Regions from separate parts of the Bacillus sp. ISL-35 genome, predicted to be linked through region 1. Evidence: riboswitches for the same ligand, from Rfam matches in the RefSeq annotation. Region 1 holds a riboswitch; the other holds the start of a gene.

Region 1 (4,090 bases):
TTGCATCAGGACAGGAACCGGTGGAATTCCTTACAAATACATGGAAATGGAGCATCCCTCCAGGAAGCAGTTCTTCATCATCTGTGTCTGGGGACAGCGGCGGGTATTCAGGCGGGGGAGATAGCGGAGGCGGCAGCGATGGAGGCGGGGCTGGTGCGGACTGATCGGCTAGATTTACCGTCCACCATATGAAAAAACCACGTCCCTCTAAGGCTGACAGGCATTTAATCAAACGTTTGATTAAGAGCGGAGAAATCACATCCGGGGGAGAAGATATTTTGAGATGAGCGATCAAGCTTGTCTCTTTTTTGTTTTTAGCCAAAAGGACGAACCCCATGTCCGTCCCCTTGGAAGTACCTGTTTAGGTCAGCAGTCAGCCTGCTGCCGGGGCAGCGGCTCTTGCCCCCAATTCTTGATCAATCAGTAAAATCGCGGAAGGGTTATTTCCAGCAAGTTTTAAGCGGTCAATGATTGTTTTGGCCTGTGCTTCTTCATCTATTTGTTCGCGTAAAAGATCCTGGACGATCAAAGCAGCCTGAGGGTCAATTGGATTCACATAGTTATAGGCCTGGCGGTAAGTATTGGTAACAAATTGTTCATGGCTCAATACCTTTTGAAAGGTCTCAAGCGGAGTGCCGAAGTCAGTAGGTTGGGCAGGGATGCTGTTGATTTGGACAGTACCATCCCGGTCCACCACAAAATCAACTAAGGTCAGCATATGGGTTCTCTCTTCTTCAGATTGGAGCCTCAACCAATGGGCGATCCCAGTATAATTCTGCCTGGCCATGGCAGCGGACATCGCGAGGTATAAGGTTGAAGAAACATGCTCCAGTTGAATCAAATCATTAAACAAGCTTTGAAGTTCCTCATTCATTTTTTTCACTCCCCGATTGCAATAAAATCTACAGTTTAGTTTATAGGAAATAGGCATTTGTGAAACTTGTTTACACGTTTTAATCTTTTTACAAAGGGACCTTAAGAATTCTAATACATTATTTGGATAGAACAGGAAAAGCTATCGATAACATCTTGTTGTTTTTCTGGAGGGGTATGTATGGAAGAACCAAATCCAAAGGTTCATTTAACCTGTGCGGAGATCTCGAATTTATGGGATACATATATAAACGACAGTGTCGTCAAATGCATTTTGACTCACTTCCTTCAAATGGTTGATGATCCGGAAGTAAAACCGCTTCTTGAGTTCACGATCGAAATAGCGGACTCTCATTTGAAGGACATTAGTGAAATTTATAAACAGGAGGGCATCCCTAGGCCAGAGGGGTTTCCGGTTGAAAAACATGTAAATCTCTCTGCTCCACGGCTCTTTTCAGATGTTTTTTACATGGAGTACATGCAGCATATGAGCAAGTTTGGTTTGACGAGCCATTCCAGTGCCATTGCCACTTCATCCAGGGATGATATCCGTGCTCTTTTTGAAAAATTCCACAAACAGGCAACGGAACTTAACCGCGAGATTACCACACTGATGAAGAAGAAAGGGGTTTACATCCGACCTCCATACATGAACTATCCCAAGAAGATAGACTTTGTGGATAAACAATATTTCCTGACAGGCTGGTTCGGAAAAAAACGGCCGCTTTTAGGGAACGAGGTGAATCATCTCTATTTGACCTCCCTTCATAATGAGCTTGGAAAATCCACACTATTAGGTTTTGCTCAGGTAACCCAGGATCCAGATTTGAAATCTTATTTTTATTCAGGCGTCCAGCTTTGCGACAAAATCTTGAGGGAGAGCCATCATGTTTTGATGGAAAGCAATGTCCCCAACTCGATGACTTGGGATGCAATCGTCAGTGATTCAACCGATGCGCCATACTCTGACCAGCTGATGCTATTTGTGGTGGCAATCCTTTCTCAATTGGGCGTTGCTGCTTACGGATTCGCCTTATCCCTGAGCATGAGAAGGGATGTTGGAGCGATGTATAGCGGTTTTATTCTAAGAGCTTTAGCCTATTCCGAAGACGGAGCCCAGATGATCATTGAGAGAGGCTGGCTGGAACAGCCTCCGATGTTTGTGGATCGGGAAAAGTTGATTAAAGGGGAAGAGTAGGGTTGTTACTAAGCGCGTTTATCTAATGGAACATAGGGCTGATTCAAGGTCTCTGAATATAAAATTAAAAGAGACAGAGGGCATTTTCTCTGTCTCTTTTAGTGCATTAGTCCAATTCGTTCAAGAACGGAGCTGTTAAGATTTCGTTGGGATGTGTCTTCAAAATGCGTGTCAGTTTTTCTTCTGTGTATTTTCCTGGAGAAAGCATGTTATGAAGGGCTAATCCGTCAACCAGGACCTGCAATCGTTCGATCCCCACCTCTTTTTCGTGTAAAACTCCTCTCTCATCCATCTGCTTAGGTGAGCGTAATCCGGTTGTATTGACAAGAAAAGGAGTCAAGAGTAATTTTAATACAAGATGAAAATAATATGCTTAATCATTTTTGAGCGGGGGAACCAATTTTTGGGGTGAATCTATTCATGTAGAAGGAGACTCTCAACTCCTAATCCGTCAGCTAACCTCGTAAGCGTTATTGAGAGTGGATGTATTGAAATAGTACAGGCTATTCGTTTTTGGAATGGTCTCTTTTTTGCTTTTAAATAAATTGAAAAAGAACTAAAGCAGGGAGCAGTCTTATTACCTGGACTTGGTAAAAGACTTTTAAATGCTAACTGAAAAAATCGATAAGGTTTATGAATATTCTATTGAAACCAATGAAGTGTTCCAGGTGCATTTCTATAACTACATTAGGAGATATTTACAATGGATAAACAATTCAAATCCTTTATAAGGATTCAAAGGTTAAACCGGCTAATTAAAGTAAATCCTGCCCAGACGCTGGCACTTGGTTTCTTATGCCTTATTTTTATTGGGACCATTTTATTGATGTTGCCTGGAGCTACAAAGGATCGCCATCATTTATCGTTTATTGATGCTTTGTTTGAAGCAACCTCTGCAGTTTGTGTGACGGGATTGGTGGTCGTTGATACTCAGACAACCTTTACACTTTTCGGACAAATTGTCCTAATGGCGCTCATTCAAATCGGAGGTCTCGGATTTATGGTCTTTGGAATACTCATTGCAATGTTCCTTGGAAAAAATATCGGATTAAAGGGACGTCTGATGATACAAGAGTCGTTAAATCAAATATCCTTAGAGGGTATGGTTAAACTCGTGAAGTTTGTTTTAGGGTTTACCTTGTTAATCGAAAGTATCGGAGCCTTAGTATTATCTATTCGCTGGGCCTCTGACTTTGGTTTTCCGAAATCCATCTATTATGGGATCTTTCATTCTATATCATCCTTCAACAATGCCGGTTTTGATATCATGGGAAATTTCAATAGTGTAACAGGTTATGCAGGTGATGTAACAATCATATTGACCCTGAGCTCATTATTCATAATTGGCGGGATTGGATACACAGTTATAATGGATTTGATAAAAAAGAAGTCCATCAGGAAGTTGTCATTACATACAAAGTTAGTCTTATTAATCACATTAATCTTAAATGTTACTGGCTCGATCTTCATCTTTTTATTAGAATATAACAATCCTGGTACATTAGGAGACTTATCATTCAAGGAAAAAGTTCTAGGTGCGTATTTCCATGGTGTTGTACCTCGTACAGCTGGATTTAACTCATTGAATACGGCTGATTTGACCTTAAGCTCACAATTTGTAACCATGCTGCTAATGTTTATAGGTGGAGGTTCAGGTGGAACTGCAGGAGGGATAAAGGTTACTACATTTATCGTGATAATACTGGCGGTCTGGACGTTAGTCAGAGGCAGAGATGATGTGGATGTAATGGGAAGAAGAATACCAAAAGAATTAATATTTAGAGCCTTTTCTATTACACTTTATTCTGCTTTTATTGTGCTCTTAATATTATTCATTTTAACGATTACTGAAAACGATGTTCCATTAAACGTATTATTATTTGAGGTTATATCTGCTTTTGGAACGGTTGGTATGTCATTGGGACTTACTCCTGAATTAAGTACAATCGGTAAAGTGCTCATTTCCATAATGATGTTTATCGGAAGAGTAGGGCCATTGACACTTGCTTTTGCATTAGC
Region 2 (4,090 bases), on a different contig from region 1:
CTTAAAAGAAACTTTCCATTAATCCGCAAGATTACAGAGGAGATCACCGGTAAAGAAGCAAGCCAGAGTATTTATGGTTTATATCATATGTTTGAGCGGCAGGTATTTAGTGCTGAAGTAGTCAGAGAGCTTGAAGCATTCGTCTGTGACCACTCGTCCAAGGTTAATCCTCTTAATGAAAACAGCAGAAATCGCCTGACTCGTAGAGATCAAATTTTAACCGGGCTGATCAGTATTTTAGGGCATCCGCTAGGAGCAGCACAAGGATTTAATCCGACATGCCAATCAACGCGGCTTCTAAGTTACCTTTCACAGAAATATCCTCATAAATTGATCAGTATGGCCCGAAGATTATTGACCAGCGGAGAAATAGAACTTCAATTTGAAGGGCAAGCGATATCTTCATCATCCCTAGTGCGTTGCGAGTTAAAAGATTTGGTTCATATTGACTCTCTGTCAGCAGTCATGCTTCCCCACCTTGATGCAATTTATGGTGAAATGCTTAAAAGAGCTGCAGGCAGAGATTCCGATCCTCATAAATGGGTCAATAGCCAATTCCATATGGCAGGTGTTTTCCCAGGCTTTGCAGAACGGAATAAGAACAATGAACATGAATTTGTTGCTCTTTTCCATCATTTTTATTTTGCAGGAGCTGACACTATAAAGAAACATTTGCCGCAGCCAGCGGGAATCTTGATGTATGACAGGAAAGGCAACCTTCTTGGCCCGCATGCGATTTTGATTCAAAGAGTCGAAGCTAAACAGGATGGGGATTTGCGGGTTTACTTTTTTAATCCTAATAACGATAGTCTACAGCACTGGTACAATGGCGTCATGACCAGTGTCAGGGATAACGGTGAACAACATGGCGAGGCATCACTTAGATTTGAGGATTTCATTAAATGCTTGTATGCCTTTCATTTTCCTGATCAATCCGCTGCAGACCAATAACCCGGCCGGGAAGCATATGCTGTCCCGGTTTTTCATTTGGCAACAAAAAGATGCTGGTTAAGAAGCTGTCTTGATTTTTTTGAAAAACGAAGAAATACTGTGCTTCAGTGAGCTAGATAGTGATTTTCCAGGAGTATTCATTTAAATTGGATTAAAAGGGCTGTTTTTGCTGTTCTTTTCCTGCTTTACAACTCGAAAGGCAGAGGAGTATGATTACTACAGTTTTAAAAAATATACTCTCTTTTCGGCGAAGGTTTTACGAAAAAGAGTCTAATTCAATGAGTTTCATATTTCTAAATCGCTGAATCCGGCAGGAGCGGGGGAACCATTTTGTGGATGCATCCACTTGGGGTGAAGCCTTTTTAAAAGGCGGGGCTATTCTGAGTCCTAATCCGACAGCTAACTTCGCAAGCGTTGCAGAAGAGGAAGATGAAGCTTGTGTGACGACTATTCAAAAGTCCACAAGGCTGAAATCTTTTAGCCTCTGGGGGCTTTTTTGTTTTGCATGATTTTTGATACGCCGGCATGATCAGGATCCAGTTAGACAAAAGTCCCTGCAAAGAAATATTCGACGAATAATTCCTCATACTAAGGAAAGAGGGAAGGGCCATGCGCAGTAAAATGTTTTTCAGTCTGGACCCGCCAAAAGTGCTTGTCGTCGGGTTCGGCGCAATTATTCTGTTAGGGACATTGTTGCTTTCGTTGCCATCCTCCACAGTTGATGGCAAAGGCCTCCCGTTATTGGATGCCTTGTTTACCGCAACATCAGCAACTTGTGTAACAGGCCTTGTTGTCGTCGACACAGGTGATACCTTCACCACATTTGGGGAAATGGTCATTCTGTCCATGATCCAGATTGGCGGGCTTGGATTCATGAGCTTTGCCACTTTGCTTGCATTTATTTTAGGAAAAAGAATTTCATTCAAAGAAAGGCTGATTATCCAGGAGTCATTGAATAACGAGACTGTCGAAGGGATTGTCAGGCTCGTGAAACGGATTTTCCTTTTTACAGCGGTAATTGAGATTACCGGCGGAATCATTTTGTCTCTGCGATTTTCACAGGAGATGGCTGCAGGAAAAGCCATTTATTTTGGTTTTTTTCACGCCGTTTCGAACTTTAATAATGCCGGCTTTGATTTGATGGGCGGATTCAAAGGGCTTACGGCCTATTCAGCAGACCCAATTGTCAATATCACCATGATCACTCTGATCAGTTTGGGCGGAATCGGATTCATTGTCATGAACGAGCTTTATGAATATCGACGTACAAGAAAAATTTCGCTGCACTCGAAACTCGTTCTGTCCGTTTCCGGTGTCCTGGTGTTGGCCGGCGCGCTGATGATTTTCATTCTTGAATACAACAACCCATCGACCTTGAAGCCCTTGTCGATGACTGGTAAAATGTTCGGGGCGCTATACCAGGCTGTTACACCAAGAACAGCTGGATCCAATACCTTGAATATCCCGGACCTTAAACAGTCCACCTTGTTTTTGATCATTTTTCTGATGTTCATAGGTGCATCGCCAGGGTCAACAGGCGGAGGTATCAAGACTACCACCTTTGCAATCCTGTTAGGCGCAGTTAAATCGCAGATCCGCGGCTGTGAAGATGTCACTTTTTTTGGCAGACGAATGGACAACAGCATTATTTCAAAGGCACTGACGGTTACGCTGATTGCGCTATTTTTAGTAGGTTCGATTACAATGGTTTTGACGATTACGGAACCGGGGAAAGACTTTTTGATGCTCTTTTTCGAGGCTGTATCGGCCTTTTCAACTGTCGGCCTATCAATGGGCTTGACGCCTGATCTGTCATCATATGGAAAGATCCTGATTCTTATTACGATGTTTGCGGGCCGTGTTGGTCCATTGACACTTGCTTATGCAGTGGCAAGAAAAAGAAAAGAAACACATTATCGACATCCAGCTGGAAAAGTGATGATTGGGTAGGAGGATATTAATATGGCAAAGCAATATGCAGTAATTGGGATGGGGCGCTTCGGTTCGAGTGTCGCCACCACCCTTTATAATGAAGGACATGAAGTTCTGGCGATTGATAAAAGTGAGCAGCATATCGAGGAATATAAAGAGTTTGTTACCCATGCTGTGATCGGCGATTCGACCGACGAGCAAACATTGCGGGCAGTTGGAATCAGAAATTTTGAGACGGTCATTGTGGCCATTGGAGATGATATTCAGGCGAGCATCCTCACCGTCCTGATTTTAAAAGAGATGGGCGTTTCCAATGTTGTGGCGAAAGCACTCAACAAACACCATGCACAGGTATTGTTCAAGGTAGGGGCGGACAAAGTCATCTTCCCTGAACGGGACATGGGAGAACGCGTTGCCCATCAGCTGATGGCGTCCCCGAATGTATTGAATTTCATTGAGCTTTCAGATGATTACAGCATTGAAGAAATCAAGCTGCCAATGAGCATGGCCGGCAAAAACCTGATTGAAATCAATCTCCGTGCCAAATACAATATCACGGTAATCGGCGTCAAAACAGCAAATAAAGTCGATATATCGCCAGATCCGGAGAAGACGCTCCGAGCAGAGGACATCCTGATCGTCCTTGGGGAAAATGGTGACTTGAACAAATTCGCGAAAATAAAATAATGACAGGTACTAAGCAGACTGGGAAATGACAGTCTGCTTTTTTGTGTGCATTATTTTGAAAATTGATAAAAGATAGACTTTCTTTTATAGCATTAACAAATATAGACTATGGCCGATGAAATACATATAAATTTACTGGAAAAGGGAGCAGGACATCAAGATGAAACGAATTATGTATATGCTTTTTATCGCAGTTTTACTCGCAGGGGGACTTGCGGGCTGCGCAAACACAGAGTTAAAGGCGAACGAAAGGGTGAAGATTGGCATCATGTTGTCTGACGTCGGACTTGGTGACCAATCGTTTAGCGATGCGGCGTTTGCCGGACTGACAAAAGCAAGGGATGAATTGGATATTCAATTTGATTATCGGGAGCTGCAGGAAGTAGGCAGCTATGAAAAGGGATTTACTGAGCTGGTGGAAGACGGAAACGATCTTGTCATCGGGCTTGGTTTTATGGTTCTTGAGGATTTGGAAAAAGTTGCAAAAAAATATCCGGAACAACAGTTTATACTGGTTGAT

The links. A riboswitch is a leader RNA that binds a small molecule or an ion and turns the genes downstream of it on or off. The one in region 1 is predicted to bind cyclic di-AMP.
Region 2: it holds a riboswitch for cyclic di-AMP, as region 1 does, so the genes downstream of both, J7E38_RS09050 (TrkH family potassium uptake protein) here and J7E38_RS15765 (TrkH family potassium uptake protein) in region 1, are expected to answer to the same signal.

Annotation. Positions count from the first base shown of each region.
Region 1 covers NZ_JAGGQK010000011.1:107,374-111,463, forward strand. The annotation lists gene J7E38_RS15750 (DUF2207 domain-containing protein) at 1-164, shown strand, start outside; gene J7E38_RS15755 (ferritin) at 374-874, opposite strand; gene J7E38_RS15760 (DUF3231 family protein) at 1,055-2,071, shown strand; cyclic di-AMP (ydaO/yuaA leader) riboswitch at 2,432-2,556, shown strand; gene J7E38_RS15765 (TrkH family potassium uptake protein) at 2,775-4,090, shown strand, end outside.
Region 2 covers NZ_JAGGQK010000004.1:618,384-622,473, forward strand. The annotation lists gene J7E38_RS09040 (hypothetical protein) at 1-951, shown strand, start outside; cyclic di-AMP (ydaO/yuaA leader) riboswitch at 1,241-1,381, shown strand; gene J7E38_RS09050 (TrkH family potassium uptake protein) at 1,561-2,901, shown strand; gene J7E38_RS09055 (potassium channel family protein) at 2,914-3,570, shown strand; gene J7E38_RS09060 (BMP family lipoprotein) at 3,731-4,090, shown strand, end outside.